Regions from separate parts of the Shewanella morhuae genome, predicted to be linked through region 3. Evidence: predicted binding sites of a transcription regulator. Region 3 holds the regulator's gene; each other region holds the start of a gene.
What was found. Region 3 encodes LexA, which represses DNA repair genes until DNA is damaged. Its sites were predicted from a motif close to TACTGTATNNNNATACAGTA; they were not measured.
Positions count from the first base shown of each region.

Region 1: a site for LexA is predicted at 3,867-3,886, ahead of recA (recombinase RecA). Genes of this name have one in related genera too.
Region 2: a site for LexA is predicted at 4,733-4,752, ahead of C9I43_RS04490 (DNA topoisomerase III). Genes of this name have one in related genera too.

Region 1 covers NZ_PYSG01000002.1:2,321,700-2,332,284, forward strand. The annotation lists gene alaS (alanine--tRNA ligase) at 1-1,695, opposite strand, end outside; gene C9I43_RS10720 (regulatory protein RecX) at 2,204-2,674, opposite strand; gene recA (recombinase RecA) at 2,692-3,759, opposite strand; gene mutS (DNA mismatch repair protein MutS) at 4,158-6,728, shown strand; gene rpoS (RNA polymerase sigma factor RpoS) at 6,916-7,893, opposite strand; gene C9I43_RS10740 (peptidoglycan DD-metalloendopeptidase family protein) at 7,974-8,870, opposite strand; gene C9I43_RS10745 (protein-L-isoaspartate(D-aspartate) O-methyltransferase) at 8,960-9,595, opposite strand; gene surE (5'/3'-nucleotidase SurE) at 9,592-10,341, opposite strand; gene truD (tRNA pseudouridine(13) synthase TruD) at 10,338-10,585, opposite strand, start outside.
Region 2 covers NZ_PYSG01000002.1:900,453-911,037, reverse strand. The annotation lists gene panP (pyridoxal-dependent aspartate 1-decarboxylase PanP) at 1-1,595, shown strand, start outside; gene C9I43_RS04490 (DNA topoisomerase III) at 2,630-4,720, opposite strand; gene C9I43_RS04485 (hypothetical protein) at 4,886-5,173, shown strand; gene purF (amidophosphoribosyltransferase) at 5,255-6,769, opposite strand; gene C9I43_RS04475 (CvpA family protein) at 7,036-7,524, opposite strand; gene dedD (cell division protein DedD) at 7,641-8,393, opposite strand; gene folC (bifunctional tetrahydrofolate synthase/dihydrofolate synthase) at 8,386-9,657, opposite strand; gene truA (tRNA pseudouridine(38-40) synthase TruA) at 9,728-10,513, opposite strand.
Region 3 covers NZ_PYSG01000003.1:580,968-591,552, forward strand. The annotation lists gene cyoE (heme o synthase) at 1-553, opposite strand, end outside; gene C9I43_RS17170 (COX15/CtaA family protein) at 590-1,567, opposite strand; gene C9I43_RS17175 (redox-active disulfide-containing membrane protein) at 1,567-2,112, opposite strand; gene C9I43_RS17180 (SURF1 family protein) at 2,219-2,962, opposite strand; gene C9I43_RS17185 (DUF2909 family protein) at 2,961-3,179, shown strand; gene C9I43_RS17190 (cytochrome c oxidase subunit 3) at 3,189-4,064, opposite strand; gene C9I43_RS17195 (cytochrome c oxidase assembly protein) at 4,061-4,642, opposite strand; gene ctaD (cytochrome c oxidase subunit I) at 4,644-6,236, opposite strand; gene coxB (cytochrome c oxidase subunit II) at 6,246-7,784, opposite strand; gene C9I43_RS17210 (cell division inhibitor SulA) at 8,174-8,686, opposite strand; gene lexA (transcriptional repressor LexA) at 8,683-9,303, opposite strand; gene plsB (glycerol-3-phosphate 1-O-acyltransferase PlsB) at 9,464-10,585, shown strand, end outside.

The DNA of each region.
Region 1 (10,585 bases), on a different contig from region 3:
GGTAACTGAATGATTGAGTTGAGTGCGGTGACGCAGATTTTTATCGACTTTAGCTTCGACCACTTGGCCAACGCTTAAGCTGCCCGTAGATAAAATACCTTGATGACCCGTGGCTTGACCGTATTTTTGCGTGTCGTTAACCGTAAACTCAATACCGTTAGCAACCAATTGGCCCTTATCGCCCACTTGTCCGCCAGATTCAGCGTAGAATGGTGTCACATCGAGTACCACAACTGCTTCGTCACCCGCCTTGATAGCCGGCACTGACTCACCGTTTTGATAAATCGCTGTCACTTTAGCTTGGCCGGTTAATTCGGTGTAACCACAAAACTCAGTTTGCGCATCAATTTTCAGCGCCGCGTTATAATCTGCACCAAAGTTACCGGCAGCTTGTGCGCGGCTACGTTGCTCTGCCATAGCGACTTCAAAACCGGCTTCATCGACAATGATGTTACGTTCACGACATACGTCGGCGGTTAAATCCATTGGGAAACCATAGGTGTCATACAACTTAAATACAGTTTCGCCATCTAACGTTGCACCTTTTAACTCGTTTAAGGCGGTATCTAAAATACCTAAACCACGCTCAAGCGTACGAGCAAACTGCTCTTCCTCTGCTTTTAATGCTTTTTCAACAATGGCTTGAGTTTCAGCTAGCCCTTTTGCAGCATCACCCATCACCGCGATTAAAGATGGCACTAGCTTGTAGAAGAATGCTTCGGTCGCGCCTAACTTGTTGCCATGGCGAACAGCGCGGCGAATAATGCGGCGCAGTACATAGCCACGGCCTTCGTTCGATGGCATCACGCCATCAGCAATTAAAAAGGCACATGAACGAATATGATCGGCAATCACTCGTAGCGACTTTTCAGATAAATCGCTGACGCCGATGATTTCTGCCGTTTTAGCGATCAGAGTACGGAAGATGTCTATTTCGTAGTTAGAATGAACGCCTTGCATAATCGCGGCAATACGCTCAATTCCCATGCCAGTATCAACTGATGGCTTAGGTAAAGGCAGCATCTCACCAGATGCTTGACGGTTGTACTGCATGAAAACGATGTTCCAGATTTCGATGAAACGATCGCCATCTTCTTCAGGACTGCCAGGACGGCCACCCCAAATATGGTCGCCATGGTCATAAAAAATTTCAGAACATGGACCGCAAGGGCCAGTATCACCCATTTGCCAGAAGTTATCTGACGCATAAGCTGCGCCTTTGTTATCGCCGATACGGATAATGTTCTCGGCAGCAACACCAATCTTTTTATTCCAGATTTCAAAGGCTTCATCATCTGTTTGATAAATAGTAACGCACAGACGTTCTTTCGGCAGCTTTAGTGTTTCGGTCAAGAACGTCCAGCCAAAACGAATCGCTTCTTCTTTAAAATAATCACCAAAACTGAAGTTACCCAGCATTTCAAAAAAGGTGTGATGACGTGCGGTGTAGCCTACGTTATCTAAATCGTTATGCTTACCACCCGCGCGTACACAACGTTGAGCAGTGGTCGCACGCGTATAATTGCGTTTGTCCATTCCAAGAAACACGTCCTTGAATTGGTTCATGCCCGCATTGGTAAATAAAAGTGTCGGATCGTTGCTTGGCACTAATGAACTGCTGTCCACAACTTGATGGCCATTGCTGCGGAAAAATTCGAGGAAAGCGCTTCTTAGCTCTGCTGTAGTTTGATACATGAAATCGTCCTGAATTGGGTAAGCATTACCAGCTACGCCTTAGGCTAGCCGTATTTCTATTTGCCCAGCATTATAAGCAGACTGAGAAGGGACGACCAGTGTTGATTAGGGATATATCTCGCCAAACTGGCTCAAAAGTACCGATTTAACGGGAATTTAACCCACTATTTAACGCGCTTTAGGTAAGGTTATTAATCGCTCTGCACAAATGGGATCCACGCTATATATCTAGATTACGACCATTTACAAAACTAACGGGCAAAGTAAACCATCGCCAATGCAGCACGCAATACTTTATCAGCGAGTAAATGCCAGCAATTAGGATAGAGTGGCGAGAAGTAAAACATCCCCAAAATGCTAATCGCAGACTCTGTCATTTGAGTAATAACGGCAATATCTAAGCGAATAGATATACAACGGGATGAGGTGAGAAAGTCTAAAAATGTGAATATTTGAGGATGAGCTTTTTATACTGCTATTTTGTACCGTTATTTTTTAAACTGGGCTATTAATCATTCTCGTCAAGATCATTAGGATCTACAGCTAACGCATAACTAATTTGATCGTAGCTAAAACCTTGGCCCATTAAAAAACGTACCCGTTTTGCTTTCTCTTTGGCAATAAGATCGCGAGCCGTTGAACCCTTAACCTCTGTGACGCGTGGAATACCGTATTTTTTTATGGCTTTTTCTTTTGCAAGCTCAAACCAATCACAATCACTATTGGTTATTGCCGCTTCAATACAATCTTTAGATAGGCCTTTTTGTGCAATAGCTTGGCGGATTCGAATGGCACCGTGGCCTCGACTAATGTGGCTACGCACTAATAGCTCGGCATAACGATTGTCATTGATAAAACCGGAGGATTCACAAGCATCGAGCACAGGTTCGATATCGTTAAGTTCGAATCCCTTTTCGAGCAGTTTGTCGCGGATTTGTTGACGGGAATAATCGCGGCGCGCTAACAGCGCGACCGCGATTTGACGGGCTGACTGGCTCAGAATACTTCGCCTGTCTCTAAATCAACATTATCATCGCTAGGTGATGTGTTTTCAGTAGCAGGTATGCCACCTTTGCTAAGCAACAATTCACGTAATGTCGTATCAATCTCAGCAGCAATAGCCGGGTTTTCAGTTAAAAAACGTCCTGCATTGGCACGGCCTTGACCAATTTTCTCGCCTTTATAGCTATACCAAGCACCCGCTTTCTCAACCAATTTATGCGCTACACCTAAATCGACTAACTCGCCGGTACGGTTAATACCTTGGCCATAGAGAATTTGGAATTCGGCTTGCTTAAAGGGGGCCGCAATTTTGTTTTTAACGACTTTAACGCGTGTTTCGTTACCAACAACTTCATCGCCGTCTTTAATCGCGCCAGTACGGCGAATATCTAAGCGTACAGAAGCATAGAACTTCAGTGCGTTACCGCCAGTGGTCGTTTCTGGGTTACCAAACATCACACCAATCTTCATACGGATTTGGTTGATGAAAATAAGTAACGTATTAGATTGCTTTAAGTTACCCGCAAGCTTACGCATTGCTTGGCTCATCATACGCGCCGCTAAGCCCATATGAGAATCACCAATTTCGCCTTCAATTTCAGCTTTAGGTGTTAGAGCCGCCACTGAGTCAACAACAATCACATCAACTGCGCCAGAACGAGTTAATGCATCACAAATTTCCAGTGCTTGCTCACCCGTATCAGGTTGTGAACAAAGTAAATTATCAATATCTACGCCTAATTTTTTAGCATAAATAGGATCTAGAGCATGCTCAGCATCAATAAACGCACAGGTTTTACCTTGACGTTGCGCGGCGGCAATCACTTCTAAGGTTAATGTCGTTTTACCTGATGATTCAGGGCCGTAAATTTCAACAATACGCCCCATTGGCAAACCACCAGCACCTAAAGCAACGTCCAGAGACAGAGAACCGGTAGAAATGGTCTCAACATCCATTGAGCGATCTTCGCCCAGCTTCATGATGGAGCCTTTACCAAATTGTTTTTCAATCTGGCTCAATACCGCAGCAAGTGCTTTCTCTTTATTTGGATCGACCTTCATTCCAGTTCCCTCATTAAGACAAGCCATAAGCTGTCAAAAGTGATATTCAATTTAAAAACGGGTAATTCAAAAAGCAGGGCTTTTTGCCTTAATTCTGCTGCCTAGTATACTGTACAATCATACAGTATCAAGACCTGTGACTGAATTATTTTTAGCTTAGGACATTTTTCAATCTGGCTAAGGTTTTAGCAAAAATAAAATCAAATAAGCTATCACTTTACCGAATATACATACTTAAGAGCGCAATTTTAGATAAATTATTGCTAAGATTGGCATAACTAATTTTGTGTGATTTTTTAGGTTAAATTTACAAAGCAGTCTCCTGCTGGGTATAGCGCCTAATCCCCCTAGCAAACTGATATCGCCTTTAGGCAGTCACAACGGACGATAACGATTTAATGAATGCAATTGATACCAATGATTTAGAAAAACATACCCCTATGATGCGTCAATACTTGGCGATGAAAGCAGAACATCACGACATGTTGCTGTTCTACCGAATGGGTGACTTTTACGAGTTATTTTATGATGATGCTAAACGGGCGTCTGAACTATTGGGCATTTCACTCACTGCACGGGGTAAAAGTGGTGGCGACCCAATTCCCATGGCTGGGCTCCCTTACCATGCTGTAGAAGGCTATCTTGCAAAATTAGTTCAAATTGGCCAATCGGTGGCCATATGTGAACAAATTGGCGATCCAGCAACCTCTAAAGGGCCGGTTGAACGTAAAGTAGTACGTATCGTCACGCCTGGAACATTAACCGACGAAGCACTGCTGCAAGAACGCCAAGACAACCTGTTAGGGGCGGTTTATCAAGGTAAGATTGGCTTTGGTTATGCGACGTTAGATGTGTCATCTGGACGTTTTGTCATTGCCGAGCTTGATACCATAGAGTCATTAGAAGCTGAGTTACAACGCACAAACCCAGTAGAAATTCTCTACAGTGAAGATTTTGGTGCACTTGGGTTGCTCAGCGGTTTTAAAGGTAAACGCCGTCGCCCAGAATGGGAGTTTGATTACGACACTAGCCTTAAATTACTGCTAACCCAGTTTGGCACCAAAGATTTGCATGGTTTTGGGGTCGCTGATGCACGCCTATCCTTACAGGCGGCGGGTTGTTTGATGCAATATGTCAAAGATACCCAGCGCACAGCTCTGCCCCATATCAATGCTATTACTCGCTTTAATCAATGCGATAGCATAGTGCTGGATGCCGCAACTCGTCGTAACCTAGAGCTCACCCAAAATCTTGCTGGTGGTCGCGATAATACCTTAGCCGCCGTTTTGGATAACACAGCAACGCCTATGGGCAGCCGCATGTTGCAGCGCTGGATCCATCAACCGCTGCGCGATCCAAATCAAATTCGCGCACGCCAACAGGCCATAACAGAACTGCTCGATAACACCGCTCACGTGAGCCTGCATGAACAGTTAAAAGCACTTGGTGATATCGAACGTATCATGGCAAGACTTGCCCTGCGCACCGCGCGTCCAAGGGATTTTGCCCGTTTACGCCAAGCTCTGAGTTTATTACCTGAATTGCAACAGAGTTTAAGTACACTAAGCGCACCACATACAGTCAAATTATGTCAATACTTGGGCGAATTTCCTGAGCAACAAACGCTACTCGAGCGCGCAATAGTAGATAACCCGCCGATGCTCATCCGCGATGGCGGCGTGATCCGTGAAGGCTACAACAGCGAATTAGATGAATGGCGGGCACTAAGTGAAGGTGCGAGTGACTATTTAGTACAACTCGAAGCCAGAGAGAAAGAACGTACTGGTATCAACACACTTAAAGTAGGTTATAACCGCGTACACGGTTATTACATTGAAGTAAGCCGCCTACAATCAGCACAAGTACCGCTTGATTACCAACGTCGCCAGACTCTTAAGAATATGGAGCGTTATATCACGCCCGAACTTAAGGTATACGAAGAAAAAGTGTTGTCGAGCCAAGGTAAAGCGCTGGCACTCGAAAAACAGTTATGGGAACAGTTATTCGATCTAATCTTACCAAGATTACATGAATTGCAAGCTTTTGCACGAGCAGCAGCTGAGCTTGATGTGTTAAGTAACTTTGCCGAGCGCGCAGAAACGTTAGGCTACACCTGCCCTGAATTAAGCCTAGATATTGGTGTGCTGATTAATGCTGGTCGTCACCCTGTGGTTGAGCGCGTCAGCCAAACGCCTTTTATCGCTAACCCTGTCACCTTGCACCCTCAAAGACGTATGTTGATTGTTACGGGCCCTAATATGGGTGGTAAATCAACGTACATGCGCCAAGTGGCCTTGATTACGCTTATGGCACATATTGGCTGTTTTGTCCCTGCCGAATATGCCCTTATAGGCCCTATTGATCGCATATTTACGCGTATTGGTGCATCAGATGATTTAGCATCTGGCCGCTCAACCTTTATGGTAGAAATGACTGAAACGGCTAATATTTTACACAACGCCACTGCTAGCAGCCTAGTATTAATGGATGAAATTGGCCGTGGAACATCGACATATGATGGCTTATCGCTCGCTTGGTCAGCAGCAGAATATTTAGCCCAGCAGGTCGGAGCCATGACCTTATTCGCAACACATTATTTTGAGCTTACTCAGTTACCTGAACTCATTGCCGGTGTTTATAATGTGCACCTTGATGCTATTGAGCACGAAGACACCATTGCTTTTATGCATGCAGTACAGGAAGGCGCGGCTAGTAAAAGTTACGGTTTACAAGTTGCAGCGCTGGCTGGCGTACCCAGTAAAGTGATTAAAGCGGCTAAACATAAGTTACAACAATTAGAGAGCCGTGATCATCAATCAGAAGGTACAAAAACGCCAATCCAAAGCTTACTCGCATTACCTGAGCCTCTTGAAAACCCAGCGTTAACGAAGTTAAGCAGTATTAACCCAGATAATCTAACTCCAAAACAGGCACTTGATTTACTCTATGAACTGAAACGTTTGAGCTAAATGATTTGATTGAATGAGTGGATTGAGCGAGTTGATATAACGGTTTCTATTGAATCTGTTTAGAATAAATATCTAAAAAAAATAATGAAAACAATAACGCCCACAATGTGGGCGTTTTACTTTATCTACCGTATCAAACACTAATGGGATTATCTGGCACTCTCCAAAGAGCTGCAGAAAACTACCGTTAGTCTCGAAATAAAGCTTCAACCGATAAGCCTTGCGATCCTAATAAGTCACGTAGACGTTTTAGCGCTTCCACTTGGATTTGGCGTACGCGTTCACGGGTTAACCCAATTTCAGCCCCCACATCTTCAAGCGTAGAAGGTTCATAACCTAACAAACCAAAACGACGGGCTAATACTTCTCTTTGTTTAGTATTGAGCTCATTAAGCCACTTAACAATTGAATTAGAAATGTCTTCATCTTGCACTTTATAATCAGGACCAACGCTATCATCATCGGCTAAAATATCCAGTAATGCCTTCTCGCTATCACCGCCTAATGGGGTATCCACAGAGGTAATTTTTTCATTCAATTTAAGCATACGACTAACATCTGAACTAGAAACCTGTAATTTTTCAGCGATTTCTTCTGCTGTAGGCTCGTGATCGAGTTTTTGCGCTAACTCGCGGGCTGTACGCAAGTACACGTTCAACTCTTTAACAACATGGATGGGCAAACGAATAGTGCGAGTTTGGTTCATAATTGCACGTTCAATGGTTTGTCTAATCCACCAAGTCGCATAGGTTGAAAAACGAAAACCTCTTTCGGGATCAAACTTCTCGACGGCGCGAATTAAGCCTAAATTGCCTTCTTCAATAAGATCAAGCAGAGCTAAACCACGATTGTTGTAACGGCGTGCAATCTTAACGACCAGACGTAAATTACTTTCAATCATGCGATTACGGGATTTAGCACAGCCTTTTAAGGCTTTACGGGAAAAGTAAACTTCTTCTTCTGCGCTAAGCAATGGGGAAAAACCGATCTCACCTAAATAAAGTTGAGTGGCATCAAGATTTTTTTGAAGGTCTTCTTGGACTTGTTGTTCTATACCTAATTCTTGGACTAAATCAGGGTTGACGTCTTTTTCAAGATCAATGTCTACGGTTTCAATGGAAAAATCGACTAGTGCTTCTGCGGCAGTGCTATTTGTGCGACTCATAATTAAATCTCCCAAACCTAATTAACTAGCTGAATAATTACAATTTTATATCCTCCATTTGCCAACAAGGCCCTAAACCATCATTGTTTAGGTAAATAAGTAAGTGGGTTTACAGATTTTCCATGGTAACGAATTTCAAAATGTAACATTACCCGATTCGCACCCGTATTACCCATTTTCGCAACAGTTTGCCCAGCGAGGACATGTTGCTTCTCTTTGACTAAGATCGTATCCGTATGAGCATAAGCGCTCAGGTAATCGTCACTGTGCTTAATAATGACCAAATTACCGTAACCCCTAAGAGCATTTCCCGCATATACCACCCGCCCATCTGCAGCAGCTTTAATGATATCTCCCCGATTTCCTGCAATCTTAATTCCTTTATTTCCCTGCTCATTGGCAGAGTAAGTTCCGATTAACGCTCCTTTTACTGGCCACTCCCACCGACTCACGCTCGTTGGCAGTGTAGAAGTAGGTGCGACCCGAATATCGTTAACACTTTGTTTTGAACTTGTTACAGAGTACGCAGGCTTTACTTTCTGATCAAGTGTTATTTTTTGTTCTTGCTTTAACTGGATATCAGTTTTTGAAACTGATTTAACAGACTGATTTTCAATGCCTTTACCTCCAGCGCTACTCTTAGGCGTCGTGGTTCTGCCATCTATAGTGGGTGGTTTTGATTTAACACTGTTCTTAGCCGTTGTGAGAGATAACACCTGTCCTGGATAGATTGTATAAGCGTTATCTAATTGGTTTAATTTGGCTATTTCAGAGAAATCTTTTCCTGCCGCCCAAGAAATAGAGTAAAGCGTGTCACCTTTTTTAACCTTATATGAATTCGATTTAATGTGGCCTCTGCCATTTTTAGCATAACTGTGAGAGGCATTTTCGACAGGTGCAGGCCGGCTGGCCTGAAAGCTACAGCCTACAAGCAGAAATATAAAACATAGGTTTAGGAGTAAACCTGCATTGAACAATAAAAACTCCTTGGTCTGGTTGCATTACTGTTTATGATGAGAAAAGTGCGACCACAAAGATATTTATACAGGACAGGGGCATAATGCCATTAAGCTAGCTCCCCATTAATCAGCGGCACAAATTTAACCGTTTCAATAACTTCAGAACTAAAGCGGTCTGCAGTTCGAGTTATTCTCATCAATTGCTGGGTATCCTCTCCCACAGGTAAAACTAACACTCCACCTTCGGTGAGTTGCGACAATAAAGCCTCTGGGATGGTCGCCGCTGCCGCAGTCACCATAATGGCATCGAATGGACCACGATTAGACCAGCCTAGCCAACCATCACCATATTTAAACGATACATTATGTAAATCTAAGCGTTTTAAGCGCTGCCGAGCTTGAATTTGTAGCCCTTTTATCCGCTCAACGGTACACAGTTGCGGGACTAACTGCGCCAAAATTGCCGCCTGATAGCCCGATCCCGTACCGACCTCTAAGACCCGCTGTGGCATCTTATGTAATAGGAGCTCAGTCATGCGAGCCACTATGTAGGGCTGTGAAATAGTTTGGCCTTGGCCAATAGGCAAAGCGGTATTTTCATAGGCTTTGTGGGCTAAGGCATTGTCGAGAAACATTTCCCGTGGCGTACACGATATCGCCTTTAACACGGCTTGATTGCGGATACCCGCATCATGAAGCTTTTTAGCTAAATTCACCGCCGATGTTAAGGCAACTCGAGTCATATTTTATCTACCCAATTTTGCAATGCCGATAATTGTCCATAAGCGGTCAAATCTACCGTCAAAGGTGTAATAGAAACGTAACCATTGGCGATGGCATGAAAATCAGTGCCTTCACTTGCGTCCTGCTCTGGTCCTGGTGGGCCAAGCCAAAATATCTCTCGTCCGGCAGGATCTTGGGTTCGAACAACACCTTCAGCCTTATCTCGAGCGCCAAGGCGAGTCACTCTTATGCCTTTGATTTGATCAAGTGGTAAATCTGGTACATTCACATTTAAAATCTGATCTTTTGCCAAAGGTTGAGCGAGTAATCCTTGCACTATCCGCCGCGCATATACAGCCGCAGTCTGATAATGTTCAAATTTTCGACCATCAAGCGAAATCGCAACCGCAGGGAAACCTAAAAAACGCCCTTCCATCGCAGCAGCTACCGTCCCAGAATATAAGGTATCATCACCCATGTTCGCGCCCGCATTGATGCCTGAAACCACCATGTCGGGCTCGCCGTCATACAATTCACGAATTGCTAAATGAACGCAATCGGTCGGTGTACCGTGGACTGAAATGTAACCATTATCTAACCTATTAATTCTTAATGGATTAGTCAAGGTTAATGAGTTACTTGCCCCAGAACAATTACGATCGGGCCCCACGGTTAACACTGTGGCAATTTCAGCCATCGCCTCAGATAGTGCTTTGATGCCCGGCGCATTAATTCCATCATCGTTGCTTACAAGGATACGGATCATAATTTGGCTTCAATGCTAGATGCAGCTTCAGTACTTTCAGTCTTAGTCGCAGGTGTATTAGCTGCTATGTTGACAGTTGTTGTCTCAGATACCGGCTCCTGCACCAGTGTCGCTTGCCATTGCTGCTCTTTCACATCTTGATAATTGACTAATTCTCTCAATAACGAGGTCGCAAAACTGCCAGCAGGTAATACAAACTCCAGCACTAAGCCCTCAGTTGTTTGCTCATACTTAAGCGCTTGTG
Region 2 (10,585 bases), on a different contig from region 3:
TTTTTACTGCGCCAGAAGATGCAGGATCAACGCTAAGTATTATCGAGCAGAAGCTTTCCGAGGACTTAGCCGGCTTTTTGGGTGACAGTATCGCCGCACTCGAAAAACCCTTGTCGGAAATTGAGACCGATTTTCAAGCTTTTGAAATTCCGAGTCAGCCACGTTTTGTATCCGATTACACCGACGAAATCATGCAAAATTTAGTGGCGCATTCAGTGCATACTGCAGCGCCAAGCTTTATCGGCCACATGACTTCAGCACTGCCCTACTTTGTATTACCACTGTCAAAAATGATGGTCGGACTCAATCAAAATCTGGTCAAAATCGAAACCTCTAAGGCATTTACGCCGCTTGAGCGCCAAGTGCTTGGCATGATGCACCATTTGATTTACGACCAAGATACGGATTTTTATCAAAGCTGGATGCACAGCGCCAATCATTCCCTCGGGGCATTTTGCTCCGGCGGCACAGTGGCCAACATCACTGCACTGTGGATTGCCCGCAATCAGTTACTGAAGGCCGATGGTGAGTTTAAAGGTGTCAGCCGCGAAGGTTTACTTAAAGCACTGCGCCATTATGGCTACGATGATTTAGCGATTTTAGTCTCGGAGCGAGGTCACTATTCGCTGGGAAAAGCCGTCGATCTACTTGGCATCGGCCGCGACAACATCATCAGCATTCCCACGGGCAGCGATAACAAGGTCGATGTAGCAAAAATGCGCCAAGCGGCCCTTGAACTTGCCAATAAAAACATCAAAGTGCTTGCCATTGTAGGTGTTGCTGGCACCACAGAAACCGGTAATGTTGACCCACTGACAGAGTTAGCAGAGCTAGCAAAAGAATTAAATTGCCATTTCCATGTAGATGCTGCTTGGGGCGGCGCAAGTTTATTATCTAATAAATACCGCCACTTACTCGCAGGCATTGAACTAGCTGACTCAGTCACCATTGATGCCCACAAACAAATGTACGTGCCCATGGGCGCAGGTATGGTGTTATTTAAAGACCCCGAGTTTGCCCATGCCATTGCCCATCATGCCGAATACATTCTGCGCCGTGGTTCAAAGGATCTCGGCAGCCAAACGCTGGAAGGTTCACGCCCCGGCATGGCGATGTTAGTGCACGCTTGCTTGCAAATCATCGGTCGTGATGGTTATGAAATTTTAATCAACAACAGCCTCGAAAAGGCCCGCTATTTTGCAGAACAAATCAAAGCTCGCGAGGATTTTGAGCTCGTCACAGAGCCAGAACTGTGTCTGCTGACCTATCGTTATGTCCCCGCCAGCATCCAAGCCGCCATGCAGCTAGCTTGCGAGCAAGCAGACACAACTAAACTCGCCCGCTTTAACGAGCTACTTGATGGCCTGACCCAGTTTATTCAAAAGCACCAACGCGAACAGGGTAAGTCCTTCGTCTCCCGCACCCGCATTCAGCCAGCACGCTATTTTAGACAAGCGACCGTGGTGTTTCGCGTAGTACTCGCAAACCCACTCACCAGCCATGACATACTCAATCAAGTGCTGGTTGAGCAAAGTGAAATCGCCACATTAGATAACGAGTTTCTACCCGCACTCTTGGCGATGGTTACCCAATAGCGAGTAGTGTAAAGTGAGTTTCAAAAAGCAAAAATAACGGTCCATTACATAACTGGGATGATTAACACTTGGCAACCGATATACGATTAAACACTTAACCTGTAACTCGTTTATACGCCCGAATTCAGCAACTTCAGTGTCATGCCGTGAAGCCATTCACGGCGGCTCTTCGATGACAGATATAAGCCCCGATTAATGGATACAATATGAAGAGTAAATCGATAAATATTGGAGGGATTACTGGCTTTAAAAAAGCTATCTATTTATTTTGATGACCATATGCACCTTATGCCACTCGTATTAAAGATCTGTTCATTCAGCGGGTGTTCAACGCGCTTTAGACAAGGCGAAAGCTGAAGACATATAGTGGTGATCGGTCAAAAGCCTTAAACGCAGTATAAAGCGTGTTGCCATGCCGTTAACATCAGCCGCCCTGCTGGAGCCACACAAGCATCTGAACTGATTAGATAGTTAATGTGATTGGTGCTGCCTGTGGGCGAATGGCATCAGGAAGCGACTATCCTTGAGAGTATTACTCATCCATTTTTAGCTAACAGTACACATATTCTTAAACAGAGTGTTTAAGTCGGCAAAGAGCCTTCAAAGCAATAATCAAAGGCGATAATGAACAAATACAGTCGAGTGTCGAAATTGCAGTCTTTGATCCAGAAAAAATTTTAAGTATTAGAGGATTACATCAATATGCTGATAATTACCTTTATCATATTTAAGTGTTAATTAAGATAGCACTGGCATGATGTGCTGGCTCTACACCAATTGAGTGATTTTGCCATTTTTACAGCAACTTATTTCCGTAAGAGTAAACCGTATTGGTTTACTCTTTTTTTGCCTATTATTAACGACTTTAAATAGTTAATTTTATGAGTTAATCGATAAACCCAAGCCACTTTGTATCTTACTATCAATGCAATACACTAACATTAATCGAATACACTAGCCTACATTACCCATTAATTATCAGCCGTTTACATGGATGGTTACTCTTGTATTATAACAAGTGACAATAATTAAGCTTATATGGCAAGCGGTTTGCGGGCACGGCTTTTAGTGCCTGAGTTTTTAGTCACTGAATTTTTAGCACCACTGGCTTTAGTTGCAGTTGTTTTTAACCCATTTGACGCTTTACGGTAAGTCGACTTGCGATAACCAGATTTACCACTCGTAGATTTACCATAACCTTGGCCCTTTAAGCCATTAAGCGCGGTAGGCAGCTGTGCCCCTGCATTTTGGATAAGGGTAAATAGTGTGTCGAGTAGTGGCTGCATAAAGGCTTGATAGGATGTTTCTTTACGGCAAATACTGTTCAAACTCGCCTCCCATAGTGCTGTCATATCAGGTGACGTTGCGCTGACGGGCAAACTGTTTATCAACCCTTTACCCACTTCAGTTGATACGATAGATTTGCCCAAACGTTGTAAAAAGCTGCGTTTAAACAGTAATTCAATAATACCCGCACGGGTGGCCTCTGTGCCTAAGCCATCGGTTTCTTTGAGAATTTTACGAATATTCGCATCGGTCACATAACGATTAATGCCTGTCATCGCGCCAAGTAAAGTTGCATCGGTAAAGGCTTTAGGCGGCTGAGTATTTTTCTCCAGCAGTTCACCTTGAGTGCAATGCAACACTTGTCCTAATGTTAAGGGCGGCAACTGACCGCTAAACTCATCATTGTCAGCATCGTCTGTGCTAGTGCTTTCATCCGCTGGCTTTTTTTCTATAGACTTATTGCCATGAGATTCTTGGCGGGCAAAGAGTTGCTTCCAACCTAACGATTTATCCTGCCGTGCTTTGGTATTAAATAATCCGCCCTCTATAGTGACTTGCACTGTAGTTTCACCGTAACAATAAGCGGGGTAAAACTGTGCTAGATATTGACGAGCAACGTGCAGATATAGCTGTTTTTCCCGCAGACTTAAACTCGATAAGTTAGCCGTTTTCTCTGTTGGCACTATCGCATGGTGAGCATCGACTTTTTTATCATCCCATGCTTTGGATTTAAGGCGATGATCTGGCGCGTCAACCTGTTGTAATAATTCAGCAGCTCCGCCACTAACCGCTTTTAATACTAAGGGGGCAAGGCTGTGTTGCTCTACGGGCAAATAACGGCTGTCGGAGCGCGGATAAGTGATCAGTTTATGGCGTTCATACAGACTCTGGCAGGTATCAAGTACATCCTTAGCGCTCATACCAAAACGTTTTGCAGCATCAATTTGTAACGCCGACAAACTATAAGGTAACGGTGGATATTGTTTTTTATCCTTAGACACTAGTTGCGTAATGACAGCAGACTTATCGTTAATCCGACTCACTACATTTTGCGCTAACCCTCTGGCTAACACTCGGCCTTCTTCATCCATATAAGGCAAACAAGCTTCACTGGGCCGCCATTTTGCGCTAAAGGTTTCTTGTTTTTGTGTCGCCAAATGCGCCAATACTTCATAAAAAGGTTTAGATTGAAAATTGGCTATCTCTTCATCGCGGCGCACCACCAACCCAAGCAAAGGAGTTTGTACTCGGCCAACAGATAACACCCCCTGATAACCGACCTTTTTACCTTGAATAGTGTAGGCGCGCGTCATGTTCATCCCATAGAGCCAGTCGGCACGGCTACGGGCAAGTGCTGAAGTCGATAACGGAATAAATTCACGGTTGCTGCGTAATTGTGTCAGTGCACGCTTTACTGCTTGTGGGTTTAAATCACTGATAAGTAGACGCTGGGTTTGATGCAATTTATCGCCCGTCACCCCAAGATAGGCAATTACTTCATCCACAAGTAACTGCCCCTCGCGGTCAGGATCGCCAGCATTAACTAGCGTATTGGCTTGTTTAACTAATCGTTTAAGCACTGTGAGCTGGCTACGAGTTGTGGCCTTAGGTTTCAATTGCCATTTATCGGGCACTATTGGTAAATGTTCGAATTTCCAAGATTTAAATTCAGGATTGTAGGCATCGGGCTCGGCTTGTTCTAGCAAGTGCCCCACGCACCAAGACACACAATCGCCATTGGCAGCTTCGATAAATCCATCGCCTTTTTTATGGGGTTTAGGCAATACATCGGCAATGGCCCGCCCTAGGCTAGGTTTCTCTGCGATATAAAGGATCATATAAACACCAAACACTGGATATAATTACAGTGTAATTTAGCCCAAACAGTCGCTAAGTGCAAATATCTATCCAACTCGCTCATTAAAAAGCCGGTTCAACTGTAAATTCAATTGCGAATAGTTCTCAATAGCAGCTAAGGTACAATGAATAAAATGGGAGTGATTATGAGACAGTTTGCTATACACGCACGAGAAAAGATAACGTTTAGCCCTACATTAACGTTAAGATTCAACCAACTACTGTTATTTCACAGTTTAATGTTACTCGCGATTAGCCTATTTGCTAGTCGATGGTTTGGACAGGTTAGCATTATCGATTTACCACTAGCATGGGGATTAATGTTACTGCTACCGATTGTGCTGGTTTTGTCGCTACTGCTAAGGCATCAAGTGACGCGTTATAGCTTGAACTACTTATTTGGTGTGTGGATGCTGCTATGGGTATTGGGATGAGAGTCATAAAAAAGCCAGTGAAATATCACTGGCTCCTGCTCTTTATACGCTAACGGTTCGCGCTCAAACGCTTATCTTTCTTTATGGATGACAGACGTTATGCAACTCTAAGTTAGTGCCCACATCCTTATTGCGATCCACTTTAGCATCATCATTACGCAAATGTGTTAAGTGATCTAAATACGCTTGATCAACATCATTAGTAATGTAATGGCCATCAAATACTGAGGTTTCAAAACGCTTAATCGCTGGATTTTCCATTCTTACTGCTTCAATTAAGTCAGGTAAATCCTGGAAAATAATGCCATCGGCACCGATTAATTTAGCAATTTCATCAACATCACGCCCATGGGCGATTAACTCATTTGATGTTGGCATGTCGATGCCGTAAACATTAGGGAAGCGAATTTCTGGAGCCGCAGAGGCGAAATACACTTTCTTAGCACCCGCTTCACGAGCCATTTCAATGATTTGCTCTGAGGTTGTGCCACGCACAATAGAGTCATCTACTAGCAGCACATTTTTACCGTAAAACTCGGTATTAATGGCATTGAGCTTACGGCGCACAGACTTCTTACGCTCCTGCTGACCCGGCATGATGAAAGTACGGCCAATATAACGGTTTTTTACAAATCCTTGGCGATACGGTAAACCCATGCAACGGGCAATTTCAAGGGCGGTATCACAAGAGGTTTCAGGAATAGGGATTACCACATCGATATCGTGATCGCACCATTCCTTCTTAATTTTCTCGCCAAGCTTAGCGCCCATATTAACGCGACTGGCATATACCGATACTTTGTCGATGGTCGAATCTGGACGGGCAAAATAAACAAACTCAAAGATACAAGGCGCATAGCTCGGATTAGCCGCACATTGACGAGTATAAAGCTCGCCATCAATAGACACATAAATCGCTTCACCCGGCGCCACATCACGCATCACTTCAAAGCCAACAGCATCGAGAGCAACACTTTCAGAGGCGACCATGTATTCGGTACCTGTTGGCGTTTCGTGCTTGCCTAACACCAAAGGACGAATACCGAATGGGTCACGAAACGCGACAAGGCCTTGGCCAATGATCATCGCCACTACCGCATAGGCACCACGAGCTTGCTGGTGCACGTTAGCAACCGCATCAAATACTTCTTCTGAGGTCAGGGTTAAGCTAGTGGTTTTTTGTAATTCATCAGCCAACAGGTTTAATAACACTTCAGAGTCTGAGGTGGTATTCACATGGCGACGTTTTTTGATCAGCCCTTCGGCTAATTCAACCGTGTTAGTTAAGTTGCCGTTGTGGGCTAAAGAGATCCCAAATGGCGAGTTAACATAAAAAGGCTGCGCCTCTGACGCACTTGAACTGCCCGCCGTTGGATAGCGCACATGGCCAATACCTGCATTACCTTGTAGGCGTTGCATGTGTTTGACTTCAAAAACGTCTTTGACTAAACCATTGGCTTTACGCAGCCTGAAAGCACCACGATCAATGGTCACAATACCTGCCGCATCCTGACCTCTGTGCTGCAGCACTGTCAGTGCATCATAAATGGTTTGATTAACCGATGATTGGCCAACTATTCCGACGATACCACACATGGATAAGCTTCCTCATTGTAAGATGTTCTATGCCTTTTATGCTGAAATATAAGCAGGTTATAAGATCATACTTTTACCTTTCGGTTTAAATACGACGTTATTTATCACTCAGGTATTCGGTCACGTTTCTGCTTATTCAAATAACAACATCGAGGTCATTATCTAAATGGCGTGTGTATGTAATAGGCATCAGCCCTTAAACATGCGTAACATAAATTCCCAAGCGACAGCGTTTTTCAGCATTTAGGATTAATTAATTTTATTTCTTATAGTTTGGGTACAAAGCTGGAGGTGTTTTCCAAATAGTTAAAAAACCATTGAATAACCACGCCAAATTCGGGCACTAGCACAGAGTCCTTCCACCACTGAGTGTTGGGTGAGCCTGTAAAAGCATCCATAAAAAACAGTAAAGCACTCACAATCAAGGCGCCGCGAATGGCACCGAAACAAAGGCCTAAAAGCCTGTCAGTGCCAGATAATCCGGTTTTAACAACCAGTTGTCCAAGAATGTAGTTAACTAGAGCGCCGAGCACTAAGGTAGTAATAAACAGAATGGCAATGGAAACGCCATTGCGCAGCATCTCATCACTCATTTGCGTTAAATGAACGGCAAGATCGAGGTAAAATTGGCTGGCAATAAAGAAAGCTGCAAACCATACCACTAACGACATGGCTTCTTTGGCAAATCCTCGGATCAGACTGATGAGAGTCGATAATCCGATGACGAATATGATAGCGTAATCAATCCAAACCATTGAGATGGCTTTCCGACATGGGCTTTAAGACGGCGCGATTCTACCAGAGACTGAAACGATTCTCACCCCCTAGTGAGGTAAATAAATCATTTTCAGTCTCGGGCGTGGTATCGCCATTAAGACTCTAAGGGGTTAAAAGGTATTATCCAGCCCTTAAGCCGTGTGAGGGTTTCGACCTCAATTTGTATTTTTTTCAGTTTTGCTTCGGACACATCTGGCCCAACAAAAACTTTAGTCAATACGCCATCCTTAGGTGTTGCTGGAATGGTGTAAGCTTTAAAACCATTCTTACGCAGTTGTGCGACTAAGGTTTTAACGTTAGCGGCATTATTAAAACCACCTAACTGTAAGGTAAAACCGCTTTTTATATTGTCACGACTAACAGTTTTAACTTCAGCCTCTTTTACCGTATTGACTTTAGGCGCTGCAACTTTTGGTTTTTCAACTTTAGCTTTTTCAACCTTTGCCACTGCGACCGGTTTGCTCTCAGACTTTTTAATCACTTCAGCTTTAACGGTTGCCTTAGGCGGCTCTTTTTTGACGTCAGCCTTTTTTATCTCGGGCTGGATTTCAGCCTTAGCATCTGGCTTAGAGGACTCTTTGACTGCAACCTCAAGCTGATTATCCGCATTAGCTTGAGCATCAGCTGCTAACGCAGGTTCATTTGAGCTAAGTTCACCATCAACTGATAAAACCTCAAACATATCGTCGGCTTTTTGCTGTTCAATTACAGTCGGACGTAAAGGGATCTCTGAAAATTGCTCTTCTTGATGATCTTTTTTACCATCTAAAATATCCGGCAAAAAAAGCACACCAAGCGCAACCAGCACCACAGTGCCAACTAAACGATTATGAAACTGGCTAGACAAAACGCACTTCCTGCTTAAATTGAGACTTAAAACCTGCCACAGTGTAAAAGGAGCCAAACACAATTACCACATCATCTGGGGTTATTTGCACTTTTAATGCAGACCAGGCAGCATCTATGTCTTCAAACTCAATCGCTTTGCTATCTGCTGCTAAGGTTTGACGCAACTGAGCCGCACTTGCACCGCGCTCACCTTTCAGACTCACTAAGCACCATGTGTCAACCAAAGGTTCAATCACCGACAGCACGCCAGCAATATCTTTATCTTTAAGCATGCCGCATAGCGCAAATACGCGCTTCCCTGCAACTATCGGCTGTAACTGTTGCACTAAAAATCGAGCCGCATGGGGATTATGGGCGACATCAAGCAGCACTAAAGGTTGTTCACTCACTCGCTCTAATCGACCGGTTAAACGAGCCGTACTAATACCTTTATCGATAATATCCGCCGTAATATAAGGCCAACCATGTTCAATCACCGCCAGTACCGTTGCCGCATTAGGCAAGGGTAAGGTCGGTAATGTTAGGTGATTAAGCTGCCTTATTTGCCCCGAAAACTCCCATGAGTCACCATGATTTTGATAACTAAATTCATGACCAACACGGTATAAATGTGCGCCGACTTCGTTAGCAACATCATTAACGCTGCATGGCAGGTTGGGTTCACCTACGATAGCGGGTTTACCAGCGCGGAAAATCCCCGCCTTTTCACGGCCCACAAGTTCACGGGTATTACCAAGATAACCTTCGTGATCTAAATCCACTGAAGTGACCACACTAATATCGGCATCAATAATGTTAGTGGCATCTAAACGTCCTCCTAAACCCACTTCTAGAATCACTACATCAAGCTTTGCGGCTTTAAAAAGGATTAATCCCGCCAGCGTAGCGTATTCAAAAAAGGTCAGAGAGATCTCGGCGCGCGCCGCTTCAATTTGCTCAAAGGCCGCAACAAAAGCACGGTCTTGCGCATCTTCGCCATTGATACGCACTCGCTCGTTATACTTGAGCATATGCGGTGAGCTGTACACACCCACAGTCAAACCCGATAAGCGCAAAATTTGTTCTAACATAGCGCAAGTGGTGCCTTTACCATTTGTACCAGCCACAGTAACCACTTTAGTTTGGCCAAGTGTCAGTAGATCTAAGCGGCGCGCCACTTGTGAAACACGGCTTAACCCCATGTCTATTTCAGTGGGATGAATGGATAACAAATAGTCAAGCCACTGATTAATCTCTGCATTTGACGCTGGTACTGTTAGCATATCGGTACATCCTCGTATTCGATGTCTTACAATCTATTGAAATAAAGCCTGAGTATTATAAACGGTAATTTTAGTCCAACATAAACAGCGGCCCAAGAGCCAATTTGGGTAACTGGTACTGCTCTGGATACGTCACATCAACTAAATAAAGCCCGTTGGGTTTTGCCGTTGCTGCCGCTTGTTTTCTATCCTTTAGCGCTAACAGCTCTGTCATCCACGTTAAAGGCTGATTACCTAAACCAATTTCTAATAACGAACCCACAATGTTACGCACCATGTGGTGCAAAAAGGCATTAGCAGCAATATCAACAATCACATACATACCTTGGCGAGTCACATTTACGCAATGCACATTGCGAAATGGCGTTTTAGATTGACACTGCATAGCACGGAAACTGGTAAAATCATGTTCACCGAGTAATAACTGCGCCGCTTGATGCATTTTGTTAGCATCGATATCACCGTGATAATGACTGACGCCGTGACGTAAAATTCCTGGGCGAAATTGATGATTATAAATTACATAACGGTAGCGACGAGCCGTGGCGGAAAAACGAGCATGGAAGCTATCATCCACCTCTTTCACCCAGCGCACAGCAATATCATCAGGCAGATTAGCATTCACCCCGAGGGTCCATGCGCTTTCGTTACGAATTGCATTTGTTTCAAAATGCACCACTTGGCCAGTGGCATGAACCCCCGCATCGGTACGACCAGCACAAAGTACGCCAATGGGCTCGTTGGCCACTATCGATAACGCACGTTCTAATTGCGTTTGTACTGAATCGACGTCTATTTGGCGTTGCCAGCCAAAATAGCCCTTACCGTCATATTCAATACCTAATGCAATCCGCATTCACTTATCCTCACTTGTGACTATTATTTAGCGGCGCATTTTATCACAGCATTAACTAAAAAAAACGGCGCT
Region 3 (10,585 bases):
AAATAATGATCACAAGCAATAATGCATGGCCGTGCAATTCGTTAGTGACGGCTGTCCATCCCAATAATGGTGGCATAGCACCTGCAAGACCGCCGATCACGATATTTTGCGATGTAGCACGTTTTAAATAGGCGGTGTAAACCAAGGCGTAGCCAATCAGGCTGGCAAATGTTAACCAAGCTGTGAGTGGATTAACCCATAAATATAAAATGATAAAACCAGAGCTACCTATGCTGGCGGCGAAGATCAGGGCGCGTGTGGCTGAAATACGTCCTTTTGGCAGTGGGCGATTGTAAGTTCGCGCCATTAAACCATCGATACGGCGATCGATCAGATGATTCAATGCCGCTGCCGAGCCGGCCATCATGGCAATGCCAAGCATACCTACAAGTAAAGGTTGAACGGGCACCGCATGGGGCACTGCCAGGCACATGCCGACTAACACTGTGAGTAGCATGAGTGCGACCACTTTTGGTTTAGTCATTTCAAAATAGGCGCGCCATGTCGTGCTAAAAGTTGGCAGGCTACTGGTGATTGAGAGTGGTTTTGCCATCTTGGATCCCTCGCTTATGTCTTACGCTATAAGAACTTATGCTTTACGCCATAAAAAATAGTTGATGGCGACTAAGGTCAGCAGCAACAGTGCAGCTCCGCCGTTGTGAGACACGGCAATGCCAAGTGGTAAATGCATGACTACGTTAGAAATACCTAAGCTCACTTGTAGGATTACTAGCCCCACTAATAATAGGCTTAAGGCTCTAAGCCCCGTAGCGCCAACAAATAATCGGTAGGCGAGGACGAGTAGTAAGCTGGCGGTAACGATAGCGCCAATTCTGTGGGCAATATGGATAGTCATACGTGCAGGGTAATCGAGCACCCCAAATTCAAAACTATGATGTTCACCTTGGAACGGTGAAAAGGCTTCTACTATAGTCAAATTATCTACCCAGTTACCTTCACAAATAGGTAAAGAGGTACAGGCGAGCGCTGCATAGTTAGATGATGTCCAGGCGCCTAACATGATTTGACCAACAAGGACAAATAGGCTCAGCAGTGCAAGCGGTGCTAAGTTTTTGGCATAGGTTTCGCTATTAAAAATACGCCTTGGGCGGGTGCGTAGATAGAGGAGTAACAGCAGTGAGATTAAGCCAAAACCACCAATGAGATGCGACATTACTACTATGGGCATCAGTTTCATCGTCACTGTCCACATGCCGAGAGCGGCTTGAAAGAGGATCAGTAATAATATAATCAATGGCAGCTTTTTCGGTGCTGCTGGCGTTTTTAAACATAACACTAAGATGCATAACACCAGTAAGCCCAGTCCGCCGGCGATGTATCTGTGGATCATCTCCAACCAGGCTTTCTCTGGGTGGATATCATGATCTGGGAATATGTTTTGTGCATGGGCGATTTCATGGTCTCGTGTGGGGACTTTGATATGGCCGTAGCATCCTGGCCAGTCAGGGCAACCTAGCCCCGCATCTGATAGGCGAGTGTAGGCGCCCATTAAAATCACTAATAAGGTAAAAACTAAGGTTAAGCGTAGCAGCCAAGTGAGTTGCATCAATCTACCCTCGATAGTTTTAGCAACTTGCGCAGATCGGCAATTAGTGCCTTACCTTGAGCCAAATTGGCCTCTTTGCCCAGCACTTGTGGATAGCGCAACACTAAACTGCCTAAGGGATCGACTATGATTAGCTGTTGTTCATCTAGCCACTGGCTTAAGGCTGTATTGATAGGCTGAGTGTTGAAATTAAAGTCTTTTAAGGCACTAAGATCGCTATCGGAATTAAGCAGAATAAGCGGCTCGACTCGCGCCTGATCTGGCCCGAGTGCAGTATGACTTTGACGTAAAATATATAAGCGTTCGCGACAAGCCTCATCACAGTGGGCGGGTAATAAATACAGCAGTTGCCATTCTTTGGGCTGGGGATTCTCAACCCCAAGGTTGGCATAGTTGGTTTCCGGACTAATTAATTCACCATGATTAGTGGCACCGCCATGGTATAAATTGAGGCTCAGTACTAACTTGGCGATGACCACGGGCGCGATAAATGCCAGCAATAACAGTCCTAATGCCTTGTGTTTAGATTTATTCTGGGAGTTCATGCTTGCTCCTCTCATTCAAATTATCCCTAATTTATTGTTTTTTATTATTAAGTTTTTTTATCATTGTAAGTATGGTCTGGATTTTCCTCTTTGCTTATTGATTTTGTTATTTTTTGCCGCGGTAGCGCTTTATATATTTAATTCCCTGCCACAGCATAAGCCCTGCAAAGACGGCTGCCATCGAAAACCATTGCAATGCATAACCCCAATGTTTTTGTGCCGACAGCGGAAAGGGCTGCCAAGGATGTGGTAAATCGATAGATGCTAACTCATCAGGTTGTAACACCGCAGGTAGCAGAGGGTGACCAAGCATTTTGGCTATTTCGGGCATATTGAGATTTTGAAAACGAACACTTGCCCCTGTTTCAGCCATGAGTGACTGACTTAATGGATTAATGTGTTTTTGATAAAGCCGGCCTTCGATATTTAATTCACCACTCAGTGGGGGGATGTGAGGTAATTCATCGCGGTGGGAACTGGCGGTGATAAAACCTAATTCAACCAGCAGCCAAGGTTGGTTAACTTCGACTTGGAGAGGTTGAAAGGCTAAATATCCGACTTGACCTTGATAGATTTGATTATCCAGTAGCCAGATCTGCGAGCTGGCAGGGCTGGCATGTATTTGTAGCCGATAACCTGTTAACAATTCCTTGTTTATTTTATGCTGGAGTTGCTCAAAACTTAATGCTGGTAAAGATTGCCTAGCTTCCATTTGAGCTAAAAGCGCAGTTTTTTCCTCGCCTCGCGCTAACTGCCATAATCCTAACTTGACCAAAATAATAAATACCGCCACAGTCAATATCAGTAAAAAAAGCGTTAATTTATTCAGCAGAACATAAGGATATTGTATGAATGCCCTGTTCATTTTTAAGTTAGTCTTAGTTCTGCTATTGCTGTTTATCATTTTTAATTTGGCCAGAGCCCTATTTATTATGGTGAAAGGCGATACTCAAGTGCCGATGAGTCGTTACCTTGGTCGCCGAATAATATTTTCTGTGTTGGTTATCTTATTGCTGTTAGTCGCATTAAGCACAGGGCTCATCAGCACTCATCCCACACCTCGTTAGGGTTTATGTTTACAACACGTAAACGAACATAAATAAACATAACCAAACTACGTCTACAAAGTGCCAATACCAACTCCCCGCTTGGAAAGCAAAATGTTTATCTGCGCTAAAGTGACCCTTTAACACTCTGAAAAACAATACCAATAAAAAGAGAGTCCCGAGCGTTACGTGCATACCGTGAAAGCCTGTTAATAGGAAAAAGGTATTACCGTAAACTCCAGACGTTAGTGTGAGCCCCATTTCATGATAAGCGTGCATATACTCTTGGACTTGTAAGGCAAGGAAACTCATCCCCAAGAGTATGGTGATCCCCAGCCATAATTTAATAGCTGAGCGTTTACCCTTTTCAAGACTTACCTGAGCAAAGTGCAGGGTGATGGAGGAGGTAAGCAGCACTATGGTGTTAATTAAGGGGAGGCCGCTCCATGGCATCGCTTCGGTTTTAGTGCCATCGGGTGTGGTGAGCAGTGGCCAAACGGCTTCAAAATGTGGCCATAGTACTTCATGGGTCATTGCATTATTGGAGGCACCGCCGAGCCAAGGTACTGCAACCATACGGGCATAAAATAGTGCACCAAAAAATGCACCAAAAAACATGATTTCTGAAAAAATAAACCAGCTCATGCCTTGGCGAAAAGAACGGTCCATTTGGTGGGAGTAGAGCCCTGTCATTGATTCGTTGATCACGGTTCTAAACCAACCCACTAGCATAAATACGATAACGGCAATGCCTGCGAGTAATATATAGCCGCCACCGGATGCACCAGATTTTAACTGATGGACAAAGTGTCCTGCGCCAAAGGCAATTAAAAACAATCCTATAGCACCAATAATGGGCCAGACGCTTTGGGCAGGAACATAGTAATTTTCATGTTTTATAGTCATTTTGCAGCTCCTTGCTCTATGGCTGACGCTAACTGCTTGTCGGTAATGTCGTAGAGTGTGTAAGAGAGGGTCAGAGTGTGGATTGATTCAGGTAACTGAGGATCCACAAAGAAAATGAGTGGCAACTCCGCGCTTGTTGAAGCCGCTAAGTGCTGTTGATTAAAACAAAAACATTCTGTTTTATTAAAGTACGCAGCACCTTGGCCAGGTGATACCGAAGGTATTGCCTGACCGACCGTGGCTCTGTCTGACACATTGCGCGCCAAAAATACTGTGTGTATGAGTTCGCCAGGGTGAACTTCAAGTCGCTTGGTTTGCGGCTCAAATTTCCATGGCATACCCGTTTGCACTTGGGAGATAAATTCCACTGTGACAATACGGCTAGTGTCGACGGTTATCGCTTGATAACTACTGGCGGTATTAGCCGTTTTGCCGTTAATTCCAAGCTTGTCACATAGCACATCGTATAGCGGCACCAGCGCAAAACCAAAGCCAAACATACCGATACAACCCATGACGAGCATGCTGATCAGCTTGTGGTTTGACTTGGGCTTATCTGGCTGGTGGTGGTTCGTCATTTCATTTCACCTCAGGTGGTGTGGTGAATGAGTGATAAGGTGCTGGGCTTGGTAATGTCCATTCTAGACCTTCAGAACCTTCCCAAGGTTTAGCAGGAGCTTTTTCGCCGCCACGGATACACTTGATGACTAATACTAAGAAAATCAATTGCGATAAACCGAAGGCAAACCCACCAATTGATACGATTTGATTTACATCGGCAAATTGAATTGAGTAATCAGGAATACGTCTGGGCATACCCGCAAGTCCAAGGAAATGCATTGGGAAAAACAGTACGTTGACTGAAATTACCGAACACCAGAAATGCCATTGTCCTAGTCGCTCGTTGTACATGTGCCCGGTCCACTTAGGTAGCCAATAATAGGCAGCTGCCATGATGGAGAAAATGGCCCCTGTGACTAACACATAATGAAAATGTGCCACCACAAAATAAGTATCGTGGTATTGGAAATCCGCTGGCGTAATAGCCAGCATTAATCCCGAAAAACCCCCAATAGTGAAGAGCACGATAAAGGCCACAGCGAATAGCATTGGCGTTTCAAAACTGAGTGAACCGCGCCACATAGTCGCGACCCAGTTAAATACCTTTACACCTGTTGGTACCGAAATCAGCATAGTGCAATACATGAAGAATAATTCGGCAAAGACAGGCATACCTGTGGTGAACATATGGTGTGCCCACACAAGGAATGACAGAATAGCAATGCTGGCAGTCGCATAAACCATTGATGAGTAACCAAATAATGGCTTGCGACTGAAGGCGGGAACAATAGCGGAGATGATGCCAAAAGATGGCAAAATCATGATGTAGACTTCAGGGTGGCCGAAGAACCAGAAAATATGCTGAAACATTACTGGATCGCCGCCGCCTGCAGCCTCGAAAAAACTTGTACCAAAAAACTTATCGGTTAGCACCATAGTCACTGCACCTGCGAGCACTGGCATAACCGCTATTAGTAAAAATGCGGTGATAAGCCAAGTCCAGACAAACATGGGTAGCTTCATCCATGTCATACCGGGAGCTCGTAAGTTTACTATGGTCACAATCACGTTAATCGCGCCCATAATGGAGCTTATTCCCATGATATGGATGGAAAATACAAATAGAGCTGTACTGTCTGGGCTATAGGTGGTCGATAATGGTGCGTAGAAGGTCCAACCAAAGTTAGGCCCGCCGCCTTCCATAAATAGTGAGCTGAGCAAGATAGTAAAAGCGAAGGGTAAGATCCAAAAACTCCAGTTATTCATCCGAGGTAACGCCATGTCTGGCGCACCGATCATCATGGGGATCAGCCAGTTCGCCAACCCAGTAAAAGCTGGCATTACAGCGCCAAATACCATAATCAACCCATGAACAGTCGTCATTTGGTTGAAAAAATTGGGTTCAACTAATTGTAAACCGGGCTGAAATAGCTCAGCGCGGATTACCATGGCCATAGCGCCACCGGTTAAAAACATGATGAAGCTGAACCATAAATACAAAGTGCCTATGTCTTTGTGGTTGGTGGTTAACAGCCAGCGCATGATGCCTTTTGGCGCATCATGATGGTGGTCATCATGGGTTATGTTTTGATCTTGAGTCGTTGTGCTCATCATAATCCCCTACTGTCCATGGCTTGCGATATCAGCAGGTTGCACTGTATCGCCGGTATTGTTGCCCCAAGTATTACGCTCATAAGTAATGACTGCAGCCAGTTGCTGTGGGCTAAGTTGTTTGCCAAATGCCTGCATAGCAGTACCTGTTTTGCCGTGCATCACAATATCGATGTGATTGGCAACTGGCCCAGTGGCAATAACGCTGCCAGCAAGTGCGGGAAAGGCGGGTGGCACTCCTATTCCCGTCAATTGATGACAAGCAGCACAAATTGTGGCGTAAACAGTTTTACCTTCGGCCATAAGGGTGTCATGACTGAGTGTCGGCAGGCTTGCGGGATCGACTGCTGCGGGTTGTGGTATCGAAGTCGGATTTGGTGTTGCACTGGCAGGTGCCGTATCGGCAGATGCTGGCGTACCAACCTTGCCGTTCATGTGCTCGTTGACGTCTTTGGCTTGTACCGCATCGCCAGTATTATTGCCCCAAGCATTACGCTCGTAGGTAATTACGGCGGCAATTTCTTGCGCAGATAATTGCTTACTAAAAGCTTGCATAGCTGTCCCTGTTTTGCCGTTGAGCACGATTTCAAGGTGTCCGCTGAGTGGTCCAGTGGCTATTGGGCTGCCTTTGAGGTGTGGGAATACACCTTGTAGCCCTTCACCATTAGGTTGGTGGCAGGCTGCGCAGTGTCCTAAGTAAACTTTCTCACCTTGGGTTATTAGCTCATCTTTACTGAGTGTTTGTGATAACGCCGCTGTTGCTGCTGCGGCTGCTGCGCCTGCCGCTTGCTTTTGCTCTGTCACCCATGCTTCAAAATCAGCTTCGGATAGGGCTTGTACTACGATGGGCATAAAACCATGATCTTTACCGCAGAGTTCGGCACATTGACCGCGGTAAATACCGGGTTTGTCTATGCGAGTCCAAGACTCATTAATAAATCCAGGGTTAGCGTCTTTTTTCACAGCAAAAGCAGGTACCCACCATGAATGGATCACATCTTCAGATGTCATCAAGAAGCGAATTTTGCGGTTTATCGGTAAGACGAGCGGTTTATCGACTTCCAATAGGTAGTGTTCACCTTTGGCTTCTGTACCGTCGATTTGTGCTCTAGGGGTTGCGAGTATGCTGTAAAAATCAATGTCTTGATCAAAATAGCTGTAATGCCATTTCCACTGGGAACCGGTCACTTTAACTGTCAGATCGGCGTCGCTGGGGTCTTCCATTGCAATTAAAGTCTTTGTTGCCGGAATCGCCATTAAGATCAAAATGATGAAGGGTAGTACGGTCCAAGCAACTTCGACTTTAGTGCTTTCGTGAAAGTGAGACGCGACTGCGCCTTTAGATTTTCTGTGATTGATGATGGCATAAATCATCACGCTAAAGACCACAAGGCCAATTGCGCAGCAGATATACAAGATAGTCATGTGCAAGTGATAAACCTTGCCACTGATCTCGGTCACGCCAGGGGTCATGTTGAACCGCATGTCCGCGGCGGCCAACGATGGTGCGAATAACACCACGAGTAAACAATACAACAATTGCTTCACAAGACTTCTCCTCTGCCAATTGCGAATAGCAACTACAAAGAAGAGCAACACAGTAAGTCTTAACTCTATGCAAACTCTTCAGTTCCCAAAAAAGCTGTTTTGACTTCAATGTGTGTTGGCGGCTGTTACTTCCAATTAAGTATTGTTACTGCTGGTATTAGCCACGTTTACACATACGACTGAAATACATCTGTTCTCTATTTCTAATAATAACGGTTCAATTGATTTGCCAAGGGCAACGCTATATCACCGTCGACTGAATCAACCATACTTGCTGTTTAAATATTGATCAAGATCACCAATTAAGCTAATTATATGAAAAATTGCCAAAAAAAAGCCTCACATTCATAGGCGAGGCGGCTTTTAAGCTAAAAAATTAAATAAATATTTTAATGTATTGCACTAAAAAAAGATGGCTGACCTAGGAGCCGTCCTTGCTCAATGTGTAGATCGTTAGGTAAGTGATTGTTTACATCTTCCAGCACTATACCCATAGCCCGAGCACTTTTGGCCACAATCTGTAGGCGGCGATTATCGCGGGCATCTAATGATTGGGTCCAAGTAATCACTGCACTAGACGTTCCACTCGTTAGCGCCTTTTCCATCGCCCACAATGTTTCGACATCATCTTTAGCGTGTACGAGTAATACTCTATCCATACGCACCCCCGCGCTGGCGAGCATTTGTTTATAGCCAATGCTGGGTGGGTTGATAAGCACTAGCCAACGGCCCTGCTGACTTAGTTGGGCGAGTTGGGCGCTCAGGTGAATGAGTTCTTGGCGGCCTTGAGTTTTTGTGGGCATACAGGCGATAGGCGTGTGTTGCCAATCATAATCGGCAGCGCGAACTTCATCGCGCCATAAGCCTGGATGACGCGGGGCATTGCCAAGTAGTTTGTTCATAGCCAATCTCCATTACGGATCACACCGACGGCGAGTCCTTCAATTGTTAAACTTTGAAAGCCTAAATCCACTTTTATTGGGGAGTAGTCTTCATTTTCGGCGTGCAGATAGACCACATTACCTTTTTTTTCGAAACGTTTAACCGTGACATCGTCGTCGACTCTAGCGACAACCACTTGACCATTTCTAGCTTGTTGTACTTTATGAACTGCCAGTAAATCTCCTTCGAGAATACCGATATTTTTCATACTGTCGCCTTTAACTCGTAGTAAAAAGTTGGCAGTAGGATGGAACATGTTTGGGTCGATCTGGTAATACTGTTCTACGTGTTCTTGGGCGAGAATAGGCTCGCCCGCAGCAACTTGGCCTATAAGAGGTAAGCCGGTTTCAGTTAAGTCTTCGACTTCAGCGGTGAGACGAATACCTCGTGAGGTACCAGGTATAATCTCGATACAGCCTTTTTTCGCCAACGCTTTTAGATGTTCTTCAGCCGCATTAGCACTCTTAAAACCTAAACGAGTAGCAATTTCTGCCCGAGTAGGTGGCATGCCAGTATCGGCAATGTTTCGTTTAATTAACTCTAAAATTTCAGCTTGGCGTGGCGTCAAAGGTCTCATGGTCTTTCCTGTTTTTCTATACAGTTACTGTTAGTATATACAGTATTGTTTGCAGTGCAAGTATTAACCATTTTTTAACCATATCGGAGAGAATTAGCGAATATTCCCTATAGTCTGGTATTCTATCCGGCTAGTGAACGTACTTAATTGCATAAGAATAATGCCTAAACATGACTCTCTTTGGTTAAAATCATTACGTTGGATCCAAAAACACTTAGTGCACACTATTGTGGTGCCTCAGGATCCCTTTGCCGATCTGAATCTGGATGCCTCCAGACCTCTTGCTTATGTGATGAAAACAGAATCACTCAGTGACATTGCTGCTCTGAGTGAAATAACGGCTAAACTCGGGCTACCTAGCCCTTATGAGCCGCTAGTTGCTAACGGTGTTGTTGCACCGCGGGTCGTTTGTCTTCAAGGGCGTAAGCCATTGTTTGGTGAGCGCACTGGTAACGAACCTTTTCTCGAATGTTTTATGCGCTTATTAGCCGTACATAAACAAGATCCTGAGCTCGATATTCAACTGGTGCCTGTCAGCTTGTATTGGGGGCGAACGCCAGGGAAAGAAGATGACACAATGAAGGCGGCCGTATTTGAACGGGAAAACCCGACTTGGCTACGCAAGTGTCTGATGATTTTATTTTTAGGCCGACATAACTTCGTACAGTTTTCTAATGCGGTATCGCTGCGTTATATGGCTGACGAACATGGCACAGATATGGGGATTGCGCATAAGTTAGCGCGAGTAGCACGGGTGCATTTCCGTCGCCAACGTAAAGTGATGACCGGACCTGTGTTGCCTAATCGCCAAGCGTTATTTCATTCGTTATTAAAATCGGAATCAATACGTAAAGCGATTCAAGAAGAAGCGGCCAATAAAAAGATTTCTGAGACGCAAGCGCGCGAGACAGCTATTGAGTATCTCGATGAAATAGCTGCTGATTACTCCGATAGTTTAGTGCGTATTGCCGAACGCTTCTTAACTTGGCTGTGGAACAAGCTTTATAGTGGGATCAATATTAAAGGTGCTGAGCAAGTTCGCCAGTTGCACCACGATGGTCATGAGATTGTCTATGTGCCTTGCCATCGCAGCCACATGGATTACTTACTGCTATCTTATATTTTATATTATCAAGGTATGGTGCCGCCGCACATTGCCGCAGGTATAAACCTTAACTTCTGGCCCGCTGGACCTATGTTCCGCCGTGGTGGTGCCTTCTTTATTCGTCGTAGCTTTAATGGCAATAAGCTTTATACCGCTGTATTTCGTGAATATTTAGAC